3 regions of the Pseudomonas benzopyrenica genome follow, and region 1 is predicted to be linked to each of the others. Evidence: riboswitches for the same ligand, from Rfam matches in the RefSeq annotation. Region 1 holds a riboswitch; each other region holds the start of a gene.
What was found. A riboswitch is a leader RNA that binds a small molecule or an ion and turns the genes downstream of it on or off. The one in region 1 is predicted to bind cobalamin.
Positions count from the first base shown of each region.

Region 1 (4,755 bases):
CAGGTAGCCATGGGGCGGCACCAGCGAGGGGTCGTGGTAGACCGCCGCCGGATCGACGTCATAGCCGCGCGCCGGCTGGATACCGACGAAGGTCAGGCCAAAGCGCACCCCGGCTACCATGAGCCGACCGCGCCGATGCATGGGATCGGCCTCGGGCCCGCCCCAGCGCTCGGTCACCGCTTGCTGCAGGCTGAGGGGCAACTGGGCGAATAGCGACTGGTAGTCCTGCAGCGCCAGACTCTGCAGGGCCGGGCGCAGATCGCGCAGGGCGCTGTCGTTGGTCACCCCACCGAGCAGCCGCTCGATCAGGGCGGTACCGCTTTCAGGCAGATTGGCCACCGGATAGCCGGCCGTCTGCAGCGCCTGCAGCACCTTGAGCGCCGCTGCCGGGGTATCCAGGCCGACGCCATTGCCGATGCGGCCGTCGCGGGTCGGATAGTTGGCCAGGATCAGGGCGATGCGCTTGTCCGCTGCGGGACGCCGCGCCAGTTCGATCCAGCTGCGCGCCAGCCGCGCGACGAAGGCCATGCGCTCGCTATCGGCCTGGTAGTTGACCACGTCGCTCTGGCTGCGCTCGCAGCGCCAGGCCAGGCCCTTGAAACTGATCGGCCGGGTGATGATGCGCCCGTCCAGCTCCGGCAGGGCGATGTGCATGGCCAGGTCGCGGGCCCCCAGACCCTGGGGGTTCTCCTGCCAGCGTTCGCGATTGTCCTGGGCGCAGATGGCCTGGAGTACCGGCACCGGTCGGCGGAACGGCGTGAGATTCGGCCGCTCCGGACTGGACTGGGCGAAGCCGGTGGTATTGAGAATCAGCGCGGTGTCGGTCTCGTCCAGCAGCCGCTCGACTTCCGTCAGGCAGGCCGCCTCCTTGAGGCTGGCCACGGCGATGGGCAGCGGATTCAGCCCCTGGGCCTCGAGTTGCGCGCAGAAAGCGTCGATGAAGGCGGTATTGGCCGACTGCAGATGGGTGCGGTAGAACAGCAGCGCCGCCGTGGGCCAGTCCTGTCGCCAGCGTTGGCGCCAGCCGGCCAGCCCCAGGCCTTCAGGCTGATAGACCGCCACCCGCGGCAACTCCCTCGGTGGCTCGTAAAGGTATCGGGCATCCAGGCATTCGGCGGCCAGGCAGTGCAGGAAATCCCGGGCATTGCCCAGGCCGCCTTGACGGAGGTAGCGCCACAGCCGTTCGGCCAGGTCCGGTGCCACGGTGCCCAGAGCCATCAGCTCAGGGTCAGGGCGATCGCAGCCGGGCACTGCGATCAGGGTCAGCCCCCGCGCGGCCAGCTCGGCGAGGCGTTCCATGCCATAGCGCCAGTAGCCCTGGCCGCCATGCAGGGAGATGAACACCACTCGCGCCTGGCTCAGCACCTCCTCGACGTAGAGGTCCACCGAGGCGTGGTTCTGCAGCTGCATGGGATTGGCCAGGCGCAGGCTGGGATAGCCGGCATCCAGGGTACGAGTCGCCTCGGCCAGCAGGGCCAGATGCGAATCGCCACTGCAGAGCACGACGATCTCACCCGGCGTCTGCGCCAGATGGGCGATGCCGTCGTCCGGGACGAAGCCGCCCGGCTGGGTACGCAGCAGATGCATCTGGCGTCAGGCGACCGCGGCGCGCAACTGGGCGGTGATCGCCGCCTGGTCCAGCTCCTGGCCGATCAGCACCAACTGGGTGCTGCGGGTCTCGCCGGTCTTCCAGGCACGGTCGAAATGCTTGTCGAAGCGGGTACCGACCCCCTGCACCAGCAGTCGCAGCGGCTTGCCGGCAATGGCCGCGAAGCCCTTCACCCGCAGCACGCCATGGCTCTTGACCACCTCGGTCAGCGCCGCCAGCAGGGTCGCTTCCGCCACCTCAGGCAGGTCTACGCCAAAGGAGTCGAATTCATCGTGGTCATGGTCTTCATGACCTTCGAGGTCATGGTGGGTCGGACGGCTGTCGATATGGGCCTCGGATTCGGCTTGCAAGCCCAGCAGCACCGACAGGGGCAGCACGCCACGACTGGCTTCCACCACCTTGACCGCGGACGGCAACTCTTTGCTCACCTCGGCGCGGACCCGGGCCAGGGCCTCGGCGTCCAGGCCATCGGTCTTGTTGAGGATCACCAGGTCGGCACTGGCCAGTTGATCTTCGAACAACTCGTGCAGCGGCGATTCATGGTCCAGGTTGGGGTCCTGGCGGCGCTGGGCATCCACCTGCTCGGGATGGGCGGCGAAGGTGCCGGCCGCCACCGCGGGACTGTCGACCACGGTGATCACCGCGTCCACGGTGCAGGCGTTGCGGATCTCCGGCCACTGGAAGGCCTGCACCAGAGGCTTGGGCAGCGCCAGGCCGCTGGTCTCGATGAGGATGTGGTCGATGTCGCCGCGACGCGCCACCAGCTCCTTCATCACCGGAAAGAATTCTTCCTGCACGGTGCAGCACAGGCAGCCATTGGCCAATTCGAAGACGCGGCCCTGGGCCTCTTCTTCGGTACAGCCGATGCTGCACTGGCGGAGGATCTCGCCATCGATGCCCAGCTCGCCGAATTCGTTGACGATCACCGCGATGCGGCGGCCTTCGGCATGGTCGAGCATGTGCCGCAGCAGGGTGGTCTTGCCGGAACCGAGGAAGCCGGTGACGATGGTGACGGGAGTCTTGGCCAGGGTTTTCATGGGCTGCCCTTAGAAAGAAAGCGAAAAAAGACGGGCAGGCATGCCAGGCGCTCGCGCAGCGGCAAGGCCCTGGTGGCAGCCCGGATCACCCCGCCCGGTTGCGTATGGAAAGCTAGCGAGGCAGGTCTCCTGGCTCACGGCGCCCTACTCCAGCCTTCCCGCGTGAGCAGTGGCCTTAAAGCTTGTTCATCATTTCGCGAGCTAGCGTCAATTATGAACAGGCTCTGTGGAGAGGCTGAAGATGCCGCTTACAGTTGCGGGGGCAGCCGCGGTGTCGCACCGCGTTCCCTTTCAAGCTCTTGCGGACAAGAGCACCTCGAAGCCCGACAGGCTACGAGTGCCCCGCCGGGGTGTCAATCGAACAGGCTTGACCGTCGGACGACCCGCGTGGTCTGCTCGCCCCTGCTTCAGGTGTCGCGACTCCGCCAGGGGTCGCGGTGAAACGGGAAGCCGGTCCAAGTCCGGCACTGCCCCCGCAACGGTAGACGAGCGCAGGATCACGATGCCACCCGGCTGGCAAGCTTGGGGAAGGCGATCCTGGTAGTCGTACGGGAATGCGGTCTTGCGCGAGCTAGCACCTGGCAAAGCGGAACCCTTCAAGGAAGCGCAATTTACCGAGAGTAAATGAGCACTCCGCGAAGGGCTTCAACGCTGCCAGGCCGACGCGCAGCCAAGACCGCACCTTGAGACCCTCGTGAGTCCGGAGACCGGCCTGTCGCTTTCAAGCAACCCGCGGTGGGCGGTCGTGCTGGACGGCGGCCGCCTGCGGTTCGCTGCCTCGGCGCGTCCCTGCCGCTTCGACTCCGAGGCCTTGCCATGACCGCTACCCGCTCGACGACCGCCCTGCCCCAGCCTCATACCCATACCCGCGCCCAACGCCTGACCGCTACGCTGCTCGCCTGCCTGCTCGGCCTGGGCCTGGTGTTCCTGGCCGGTTTCTCCCATGTCGAAGCGCTGCACAACGGTGCCCACGATACCCGCCACAGCGAAGGCTTCCCCTGCCACTAAGAGGAGTACGTCATGTTTCAGCGTATCGCCTTCAGTGCCGGCGTGGCCGGGCTGCTCGCCGCTCTGTTGCTGAGCATCTTGCAAAGCGTCTGGATGACGCCGCTCATCCTCCAGGCGGAAACCTACGAGGTCCAGACCGAAGCCCCGGCCATGGCCGAGCACCAGGATCACGGCGAGGAAGAAGCCTGGGCCCCGGCAGATGGCTGGCCGCGCACCCTGTCGACCTTCGGCGGTAACCTGGTGGTGGCCGTGGGTTTCGGCCTGGTGCTCGCCGGCCTGTTCAACCTGCGCGCGCCGAACCGGACCTACCAGGGCCTGCTGTGGGGGCTGGCCGGCTACGCCACCTTCTGCCTCGCGCCGAGCCTGGGCCTGCCACCGGAGCTACCAGGCACGGCCGCGGCGGACCTCACCCTGCGCCAGGCTTGGTGGATAGGCACCTCGGGCGCTACCGCGGCCGCCCTCGCCCTGCTGGCGTTCGCCCGCCACCCAGGCTTCAAGATCGCCGCTCTGGGCCTGCTGGTCATTCCCCACTTGCTGGGAGCGCCCCAGCCGGTCGCGCATGAGAGCCTGGCACCACAAGAACTGCAACGGCACTTCCAGATCGCCGTGCTGGTGAGCAACCTGCCTTTCTGGCTATTGCTAGGCCTGGCGTGCAGCTGGCTGTTCCGCCGTCAGGAGCCGCAAGGCTGATGGCGCTGGTCCTGGGCCTAGGTTGCCGTCGGGATTGTTCGGTGGAGGAGCTTGCCGAGCTGGCGCAAGAGGTGCTGCAGGAAGCCGGCTGCGACCGTGCCGCCCTGACCGCCTTGGCGACGGTGGCCAGTCGACTCGAAGAACGCGGACTGCGCACCCTCGCCCAACGCTGGCAGCTGCCCTTACAGGGCTTTCCCGCTGAACGCCTGGCGCAAGAACGCGGCATAACCTCAGCCAGTAAGCGGGTGTTGCAGCATGTTGGCAGCTCCAGTGTCGCCGAAGCCGCGGCCCTGGTGGCAGCCGGTGAAGGCGCCCGCCTGTTGGTGAGCAAACGCAAGAGCGCGGCGGCAACGGCAGCCTTGGCCTACGCCTGAGACGCCGCTTGCGCTTCGGCGTCGCTGACCCGGGCGC
Region 1 is NZ_CP145723.1:2,546,968-2,551,722, forward strand. It holds gene cobN (cobaltochelatase subunit CobN) at 1-1,587, opposite strand, end outside; gene cobW (cobalamin biosynthesis protein CobW) at 1,594-2,646, opposite strand; cobalamin riboswitch at 2,749-2,980, opposite strand; cobalamin riboswitch at 3,039-3,376, shown strand; gene V6W80_RS12090 (CbtB domain-containing protein) at 3,463-3,654, shown strand; gene V6W80_RS12095 (CbtA family protein) at 3,667-4,344, shown strand; gene V6W80_RS12100 (cobalamin biosynthesis protein) at 4,344-4,718, shown strand; gene V6W80_RS12105 (segregation and condensation protein A) at 4,709-4,755, opposite strand, start outside.

Region 2 (4,755 bases), 1.9 Mb from region 1:
TGACGTGGCGGTGATCTGTGAAGGCGATCCCTTCTTCTACGGCTCCTACATGTACCTGCACGACCGCCTGGCCGAGCGCTACGAGGCCCAGGTGGTGCCGGGGGTCTGCTCCATGCTCGGCGGTGTGGCCATGCTCGGTCTGCCGCTGGTCTATCGCAACCAGACTCTCACGGTGCTTTCCGGGGTGCTCTCCGCCGAGGAACTCAAGGCGCGCCTCGCCAGCGCCGACGCCGCCGTGGTGATGAAGCTCGGGCGCAATTTCGAGAAGGTGCGCCAGGTCTTGCGCGAGCTCGGCCTGGACGAGCGTGCCCGCTATATCGAGCGCGCCACCATGGACAACCAGCGCATCGTGGCGCTGGACGAGGTCGAGCCCATGGCCTCGCCGTATTTCTCGTTGGTGGTGGTACCGGGGGTGAAATGGAAGGGTTGAGCCCGGCCATCGTCATCCTCGGCCCCGGCGCCCTGGCCACCGCCCGCCGCCTGCAGGACGGCCTGCCGGGCAGCCTGGTGCATGGCTTGGCCGGGCGGGTCGAGGGCGATGTCAGCTACAACGCCTTCGGCGACCACCTGCGTGACCTCTATCGCCAGCAGCGGCCCTTGGTGGTGCTCTGCGCCGCCGGTATCGTCATCCGCACCCTGGCGTCCTTGCTGGATGACAAGACCGCCGAGCCGCCGGTGCTGGCGGTGGCCGAAGACGGCAGCGCCGTGGTGCCGCTGTTGGGCGGTCTGGCCGGTGCCAACCGTCTGGCTCGCCAGCTGGGTACCTTGCTGGACGTGGCCCCGGCCATCACCACCAGTGGCGAACTGAGATTCGGCACCTGCCTGCTCGATCCACCGGCCGGCTATGCCCTGGCCGACGTCGACGTGGCCAAGCATCGGGTGGCCGATCTGCTGGCCGGCGCCCCGGTACGCATCGAGGGCGAGGCGCCCTGGCTGGATGAGGTACCCCTGGCTCGCGATCCCGAGGCGCGGCAGCGCATCCTGGTCTCGCCCATGACCAGCGCCGACGACCATACCCTGCTGATCCATCCCCGCGCCGTGCTGGTGGCGGTACGCGCCGATGCCACCGCTGCCGCCGTCACCGAACTGCTTGCCAGCACCGGCTATGCGCCATGTGCCGTGGCAGTGCTGCTGGCGCGGGCGGAAGACATGGCCGTGCCCGGCCTGGCCGAGCTGAGCCAGGCACTGGATGTGCCGTTGAGATTCGTCGACGCCAACACGCCGGACTTCGCCCTGACGACGGTGGAACGGGCCCAGGAGCGGGGCATCGCCCTGCACCTGCATGACCGGCCCCTGGACGCCGAGGACCTCGGCCAGCACCGCGGACGCCTCAGCGTGGTGGGCCTCGGCCCGGGTGCGGCCGAGCTCATGGCACCCGTAGTGCGCCGCGCTCTGGACGAGGCCCAGGACGTGCTCGGCTACGCGACCTACGTGCAGATGGCCGGCCCCTTGCGTCCGGACCAGCTGGCCCATGCCAGCGACAACCGTGAAGAATTGCAGCGTGCCCGCCATGCCTTCGAGCTGGCTGCCAGCGGTCGTCAGGTGGTCATGGTGTCGTCCGGCGATCCGGGGGTCTTCGCCATGGCCGCCGCGGTGCTGGAGGTACTGGAAGGCGCCGATGATCCGCGCTGGGCGGCGGTCGAGCTGGAGATCCTGCCGGGCATCACCGCGGCCATGGCCAGCGCCGCCCTGGCCGGGGCGCCCCTGGGCCACGACTTCTGCCTGATCTCTTTGTCCGACAACCTCAAGCCCTGGGCGGTGATCGAGCAGCGCCTGCGCCAGGCCGCAGCAGCGGACCTGGCCATGGCCTTCTACAACCCCATCTCCAAGGCCCGCCCGCACCAGTTGGAGCGGGCGCTGGACGTCTTGCGCAGCTGCCGTCCGGCGAACACCCCGGTGATCCTCGGTCGCGATGTCGGCCGTCCGGGTGGCGGTCTCGAATACACCAGCCTCGGCGCCCTGCGCAGCGACATGGTGGATTCGCGCACCCTGGTGATCCTCGGCTCCAGCCATACCCGGCGCTTTCCGCGGGCCGATGGCGGCGAGTGGGTCTATACGCCGCGCTGGTATGATCCGGAATTGTTATAAAGTAACATTTAATGCTTGAATCCTGGTCGCCGCTGGCCCACCCTCGGCGACCTTCCTGTTCCCTGGCGGGAAGCCGGTGAGAGTCCGGCGCGGTCGCGCCACTGTGAGCTTCGTAAGAAGCGAGCCAGACCTCGCCAGGGGATACCCATCATCCACAAGGGACGCGTCATCCCAAGGAGAGTCCATGCTTCGCCGTCTTTCACCGCTGCTCGCCGCCGGCCTGCTATCTGTTTCCGCCCTTAGCGCCCAGGCTGCCACGACCTATCCGCTGACCATCCACAACTGCGGTCGCGACCTGGTCTTCGAGCGTGCGCCCCAACGGCTGGTCAGTCTGGGTCAGGCCAGTACCGAGTTGCTCTTGCGCCTGGGCGTGGGCGCGCGCCTGGTGGGTACCGGGGTCTGGTTCGGCGGCCTGCCGAAGGACCTGCAGGAGGAGGGCAAGGGCATTCCGCGCCTGGCCGACAACGCCCCCAGCTTCGAAGCCGTGGTCGGCACCCGGCCGGACCTGGTGGCGGCGCAGTACACCTATCACGTCGGCCCGGGCGGCGAGGTGGCGGACTTCCCGCGCTTCGCTAAGCTGGGCATCGCCGCCTATGTGGCGCCCAGCGATTGCGAAGGCAAGGCAGTGACCGCCGATTCCAACAGCGACGGCAGCCGCAGCGCGCCCTTCGACATGCAGCTGGTGACCCGCGAGGCCCAGGAGCTGGCGGCCATTCTCGATGTGCAGCCGGCCGGCAAGCAGTTGGTCGCCGAGCTGGACCGCCGCATCGCCGCCGCTGGGGAGCAGGCCAAGGCTGCCGGGGTCCAGGGGCGTTCGGTGCTGTTCTGGTTCTCCAGCCCGCGCCTGGAAGGCGATCCCTGGGTGGCCGGCAACCTCGGCGCACCGGCCTGGATCGCCCGCGCCCTGGGCCTGCGCAACGTGGTCGACAGCGCTGAGGAATGGCCGGCGGTGAGCTGGGAACGCATCGCCAGTCTGGACCCTGACTATATCGTGGTGGCGCGCATGGACCGCCGTCTCTATCCCGCCGATGACGTCGACAAGAAGCTGGCCTTCCTGCGCAGCGATCCCCTGACCCGCGAATTGCGCGCGGTGCGCGAGAACCACCTGCTGGTGGTGGACGCCCCGACCCTCAATCCCTCGCTGCGGGTGGTGGACAGCGTCGAGACCCTGGCCGCCGATCTGGCCAAGCCGCAACCATGAGCCTGCCCCTGGCAGCCGAGGGGGCCCGGCCCTGGCGCTGGCTGCTGGGCCTGACCGCCGTGCTGGCGCTGGCGGCGAGCGTGGTGCTGGCGGCCTCCTTCGGCGAGATGCCCATCGCCCCGCTGACCAGTCTGCAGGCCATCGCCAACGGCCTGGGCCTGGGGCCCTATCCGGTGGAGCGCATCGTCCAGGGCATCGTCTGGGAATACCGCCTTAGTCGCGCCCTGGTCGCCGCCTGCTGCGGTGCGGGCCTGGCGGTCTCCGGCGCCATCCTCCAGGCGTTGCTGCGCAACGCCCTGGCTGAACCCTATGTGCTGGGGCTGTCGGCCGGCGCCTCCACCGGTGCGGTGCTGGTGATGCTGTTGGGCGTCGGCGGCGGGGTGCTCGGGGTCTCGCTCGGCGCCTTTCTCGGCGCCGTGCTGGCCTTCGCCGTGGTGCTGCCCTTTCTGGGCAGTGGCGGCAGCACCCGCATCATCCTCGCCGGGGTGGCCGCCTCCCAGCTGTTCAATGCCCTGACCGCCTACATCGTCGCCACCGCGGCCAACGCCGAGCAGGCGCGCAGCGTGATGTTCTGGCTGCTCGGCAGCCTGGCCGGGGTGCGCTGGCCGGACGTCTGGCTAGCCGCCGGGGTGGTGCTCGCTGGTCTGCTGGTGTGCCTGGCCTGCGCCCGGGCGCTGGACGCCTTTGCCTTTGGCGAGGACGCCGCCGCCAGCCTGGGCGTGGCGGTGGGGCCGCTGCGCCTGCTGCTGCTGGCGGTCACCGGCCTGATCACCGCCTGCCTGGTCAGCCTGGTGGGCGCGGTGGGCTTCGTCGGCCTGGTGATCCCCCATGTGGCGCGCTTCCTGGTCGGCCCCGGGCATGGCCGGCTGCTGCCCACCTGCGCGCTGATCGGCGCGCTGTTCATGGTGCTGGCCGACATCGTCGCCCGCACCCTGGTGGCCAAGCAGACCCTGCCCATCGGCGTGGTCACCGCCCTGGTCGGCGCGCCGGCCTTCGCCTTCATCCTCTACCGCGCGCGGGAGGTCCGATGAGCCTCGCCGCGCGGGACGTGGCCTGGAGCGCCGGTGGCCAGCCGATCCTCGCCGGGGTGACCCTCGCGGTGCCGCCCGGCGGGGTGCTCGGACTGCTCGGCCCCAATGGCTCGGGCAAGTCCAGCCTGCTGCGGCTGCTGGCCGGGCTGCGCCGGCCGGAGGAGGGTGGGGTCAGTCTCGACGCGACGCCGCTGGCCGAGCTGCGCCGCCGCGACCTGGCGCGCCGGGTCGCCCTGGTGGAGCAGCAGGCCGGTACCGAGGCCGATCTCTCGGTGGCCGAGGTGGTGCGCCTGGGGCGCACGCCCCATCGTGGCCTGCTCGATGCCTGGAGCGCGCGCGACGCCGAGGTCTGCCAGCGCGCCCTGGCCCAGGTCGGTCTGGTCGACAAGGCGGCACGGCGCTGGCACAGCCTCTCCGGCGGCGAGCGCCAGCGCG
Region 2 is NZ_CP145723.1:4,451,041-4,455,795, reverse strand. It holds gene V6W80_RS21080 (precorrin-2 C(20)-methyltransferase) at 1-430, shown strand, start outside; gene cobJ (precorrin-3B C(17)-methyltransferase) at 418-2,088, shown strand; cobalamin riboswitch at 2,095-2,241, shown strand; gene V6W80_RS21070 (ABC transporter substrate-binding protein) at 2,273-3,289, shown strand; gene V6W80_RS21065 (FecCD family ABC transporter permease) at 3,286-4,320, shown strand; gene V6W80_RS21060 (ABC transporter ATP-binding protein) at 4,317-4,755, shown strand, end outside.
Region 2: another riboswitch for cobalamin. It lies ahead of V6W80_RS21070 (ABC transporter substrate-binding protein); the one in region 1 lies ahead of cobW (cobalamin biosynthesis protein CobW).

Region 3 (4,755 bases), 980 kb from region 1:
CCGCCCCTGGCGCCAGCCCTCCTCTTCCAGCATCGGGCGCGGATAGAAGGCTTCCACCGGTCCCAGGCAGAGGATGGCCGCCGGCTGCGCGCCTTCCGGCATCTCCAGCAGCCTGCGCACGGCTTCCGGTTCGAACAGCGACACCCAGCCCATACCGAGGCCTTCGCAGCGCGCCGCCAGCCAGAGATTCTGGATGGCGCAGGACAGCGAGGCGAGGTCCATTTCCGGCAAGGTGCGGCGACCGAAGACATGGGCGTCGCGGCCGTCCATGAGGGCCGCCACCAGCACCTCGGCGCAATCGAGAATGCCCTGTACCTTGAGCTTCATGAAGTCGTCGCTGCGCTCGCCGAGCGCTTCGGCGGTGGCGCAACGTTCTTCCTCCACCAGCTCGTGCAGGCGCTGGCGCAGGGCTGGATCGCTGATGCGCAGGAAGCGCCAGGGTTGCATCAACCCGACACTGGGGGCCTGGTGCGCAGCACCCAGCAGCCGGGCCAGTTGTTCGGGAGGTACCTCGCCACCGCAGAAATGGCGCATGTCGCGGCGCTCGGCGATGGCTCGGTAGACGGCGGCTTGTTCGGCGGGGGTATAGGGGGTCGTGGTCACGGCTTGAGCATCGCGGCGGCCGCGGCGGGTGCCGACGGCATGTAGAAGTGAATATAGCTGGCGGTGAGGCGACCGTCGCGGTAGACCGCCTCGGCGACCGCCTTGCCATTGGGACACAACCCGCGCGCCCAGGGCGCCTCGGGCGACTCCAGGGCGGAGTGGTGATAGGTGTGGCCGCGCAAGGTGCCCTGCTCGAATTCCACCGATTGCAGCGCCAGCGCCGTCAGGCGCGCCTGCATTCGCGCGCTGCCGGGCAGCAGCCCGAGCAGGCTGGCGGATTCGCCGGCCTTGTCGGTGAGTTCGTCGAGCAGATAGAGCATGCCGCCGCACTCGGCGAGGATCGGCTTGCCGGCGGCGTGATGGGCGCGGATGGCCGCGCGCATGCCCAGATTGTTGGACAACGTCTGCAGGTGCAGCTCGGGATAGCCGCCGGGCAGATAGAGGCTGTCCACCTCCGGCAGCGCCGGGTCGGCGAGCACGGAGAAGAACTGGAGTTCGGCACCGAGGCTGCGCAGCAGATCCAGATTGGCCTGGTAGATGAAGGCCAGGGCCGCATCGCGGGCCACGCCGATGCGCACCCCCGCCAGCAGCGGCTCGACCACGGCCGGTTCCGGCTCGGCGAAGGCCACCGGCGGCGGCAATTCGATGTCGGAACTGGCACCCAGGGCGTCGGCCGCCATGTCCAGACGGCGATCCAAGTCGGTAACCTCGTCAGCCTGGATCAGCCCCAGGTGACGACTGGGCAACTCGATGCCGGCATCGCGCGGCAGGCTACCGAAGAAGGTCATGCCCGCCGGCAGGCTGCCGCGGATCAACTGGGTCTGCCGCGGACTGCCACTGCGATTGGCCAGCACCCCGGCGAAGGGCAGGCTCGGCCGATAGTGGGCCAGGCCATAGGCCAGGGCACCAAAGGTCTGCGCCAGGCCCGCGGCGTCGATCACTCCCAGCACCGGTACGCCGAAGCGCTCGGCCAGGTCCGCCGCCGACGGCTGCCCGTCGAACAGCCCCATGACGCCTTCGATGAGGATGAGGTCCGCCTCCGCCGCCGCTTCCCACAGCAGGCGCCGGCTCTCGGCCTCGCCGATCATCCACAGATCGAGCTGGTAGACCGGCGCGCCGCTGGCGCGGGCCAGGATCATCGGATCGAGAAAGTCCGGACCGCACTTGAACACCCGCACCCGTCGCCCCTGGCGGGCATGCAGCCGGGCCAGGGCGGCGGTGACGCTGGTCTTGCCCTGCCCGGAGGCCGGAGCGGCGATCAGCAGCGCCGGGCAGTGTCGCGTATCCCTTACCATTCGATGCCCTGCTGAGCGCGCACGCCGGACTGGAAGGCATGCTTGACCAGACTCATGTCGGTCACGGTGTCGGCGGCCTCGATCAGCGCCGGCGGGGCGCCGCGGCCGGTCACCACCACGTGCTGGTGCGCCGGACGTCCAGCCAGATCGGCCAGCACCTGATCGACGTCCAGATAGCCGTGCTTGAAGGCGATGTTGAGTTCATCCAGCAGTACCAGGCCGATGGCTGGATCGCGCAGGAGCTCCACCGCCACCGCCCAGGCGGCGGCAGCCGACTGCAGGTCGCGGGCGCGGTCCTGGGTGTCCCAGGTGAAGCCCTCGCCCATGACGTGGTAACGCACCTCGTCGGGGAAGCGCTTGAAGAAGAGTTGCTCGCCGGTGTCGCGACGGCCCTTGATGAACTGCACCACGCCCACCTGCATGCCATGGCCGAGGGCGCGCGCCGCCATGCCGAAGGCGGAGCTGCTCTTGCCCTTGCCGATGCCGGTATGCACCAGCAGCAGGCCACGCTCGTCCTGGGCGTCGGCGATACGGGCGTCGATCACCGCCTTCTTGCGCACCATGCGCGCGCGGTGGCGTTCGTCGCGCTCGGGGCTGGTCGAATCGGGGGTGTCGGTCATGGGGCGGTTCTCCAGGTGCGGGCGCGGCGGAGAAACGGGCAGAGACGCCACCCGCGCAAGGCAGATGGCGACGCCGCGCGAAGCCCTCCGCATCGCCGAGATGAGCGCAAGCGTGGCCGGTCTCCGGGCTGGTGAGCCGATGCCTGGTGGCATCCGCCGCGCCCCTTCCCGGCCAGGGCCAGTGGGCATCGCGCAGCTACTGCTCAACTACCGTTGCGGGGGCAGCGCCGGCTCGACCGGCTTCCCTGTTTCACCCCGCTCCAGGCGGGGCACCACGTGCAAGGGCGCAGGGTACGGACTAGCCGGGAGAGCGTCAATCGATGGCACCGCCCGAACTCGGCGTCGAGCGGACGGGTCCACCCTAAGCACCCACCGCCAGGAGCTACCGGATGAACGATGCCACCCTCGCCGCCTGCATCAAGGCCTGCCTCGACTGCGCCGCCGCCTGCGAAACCTGCGCCAGCGCCTGCCTGGGCGAAGCCAATCTGGACATGATGCGCGACTGCGTCCGCCTGGATCGCGATTGCGCCGACGCCTGTCGCCTGGCCGCCACCTTCATGCAGCGCGACAGCGATCGCGTCGCCGAAGCCTGCGCCCTGTGCCTGGCCACCTGCCGTGCCTGCGCCGCCGAATGTGGCAAGCACAAGGCCGATCACTGCCAGGCCTGCGCTCGGGCCTGTGAAGCCTGCGCCGATGCCTGCGCGGCCATGGCCGCCTGAACCCCTTACCGCGCTGATACCCGCCCGATCCGGTCCGGCCGCTGACGCAGCGCCGGATGCAGGGCGGTGCCCAGGCCCGGTGCGGTTGGCGGTAGCAGCCAGCCCTGCTCCAGTACCGGCAGCTCGGTGACCAGCTCACGATAGAAGCCCGCCAGATAGGCTCGCACCACTTCCTGAAAGATGGCATTGGCTGAGGCCAACCCCAGATGCAGCGAGGCCATCAGCACCACCGGTCCGGTGCAGTCGTGCGGGGCGATGGGCTTCTGATAGGCCTCGGCCAAGGTGGCGATCTTGCGCGCCTCGCTCAGCCCTCCGCACCAGGACAGATCCACCATCACATAGTCCAGCGCATCGGCCGCCAGCAGATCGCGGAAGGCACCGCGCATCGCCAGGGTCTCGCTGCCGCAGACCGGAATGCCCGCCAGCCGCCGGAAATCCGCCAACCCCTGAACGTGATCCATCTTGATCGGATCTTCCGCCCAGAAGATGTTGTACTCCTTGAGTGCTCGGGCGATCTGCAGGGCGCAGGTTGGATTCCACAAGGAATGGAATTCGCACATCACCTCGATGCCATCGCCGACCGCCTCCCGGATGCGCGCGAAGGGCTCCAGACCCTGGCGCAAATCGGTGCTGGACAGATACTGACCGCCACTGGCCAGGGCGAAGGCATCGAAGGGCCAGATCTTCATGGCGGCAAACCCTTCGTCCACCAGACTCTGGGCCAGTTCACCGGGGTTTTCCACCGCCGCCACCTGATCGTCGTAGCGCCCGGCCACGCGGGCCTCGCCCTTGGCGATCAACCGGCGCTGCTCACCACCGGTATTGAAGTTGGGACTGGCGCAGGTGTTATAGGCGCGCATCCGCTCGTGGACCTGGCCACCCAGCAGCTGATGGATGGGCACGCCCATAGCCTGGCCGAACAGGTCCCAGAGAGCGATGTCCAGCGCCGAAGCCGCTCGGGTTTCCACGCCGCTGCCGTTGAAGCCCAGATAGCCACGCAGCAGCGCCCGGCTGTGGGCTTCGATCTGTAGGGGATCGCGACCCAGCAGCAGCGGCGCGCAAAGCGAGTGGATCTGCGCCTCCACCGCTTCGGCGCCACGAAAGGTCTCACCCAGGCCAATCAGGCCGCTGTCGGTGTGGATCTCCACCCAGAGCAGATTGGGCAATTGCGTGAGCCTGGTGGTTTCGATACGAGTGATGCGCATGGCGCCTCCTCTAGCGCGGTCCGTGGACCTGGTTGAGCAGCGTTTCGCCTCGCCGCAGGCGTTCGATGTTGGCGGCGATGAAGGCATAGCGGCGCGCGAACAGCCCATGGGTCCAACCCGAGACATGCGGCGTGCAGACGGCATTGGGCAGTTCTTCGAAGCGATGCCGTGCGGGTGCCACGAGATCGCCTTCGCCATTAGGGTAGCGGTACCAGACGTCCAGGTACGCCTTGGCGATGCGCCGGTCGGCGAGCGCCTGATAGAGGGCGTCTTCTTCCACCACCGCCGCTCGTGCCAGGTTCAGCAGCACGGC
Region 3 is NZ_CP145723.1:1,562,223-1,566,977, reverse strand. It holds gene bluB (5,6-dimethylbenzimidazole synthase) at 1-603, opposite strand, end outside; gene V6W80_RS07180 (cobyrinate a,c-diamide synthase) at 600-1,898, opposite strand; gene cobO (cob(I)yrinic acid a,c-diamide adenosyltransferase) at 1,892-2,518, opposite strand; cobalamin riboswitch at 2,616-2,812, opposite strand; gene V6W80_RS07170 (four-helix bundle copper-binding protein) at 2,908-3,237, shown strand; gene V6W80_RS07165 (mandelate racemase/muconate lactonizing enzyme family protein) at 3,243-4,442, opposite strand; gene V6W80_RS07160 (2-hydroxyacid dehydrogenase) at 4,453-4,755, opposite strand, start outside.
Region 3: another riboswitch for cobalamin. It lies ahead of cobO (cob(I)yrinic acid a,c-diamide adenosyltransferase); the one in region 1 lies ahead of cobW (cobalamin biosynthesis protein CobW).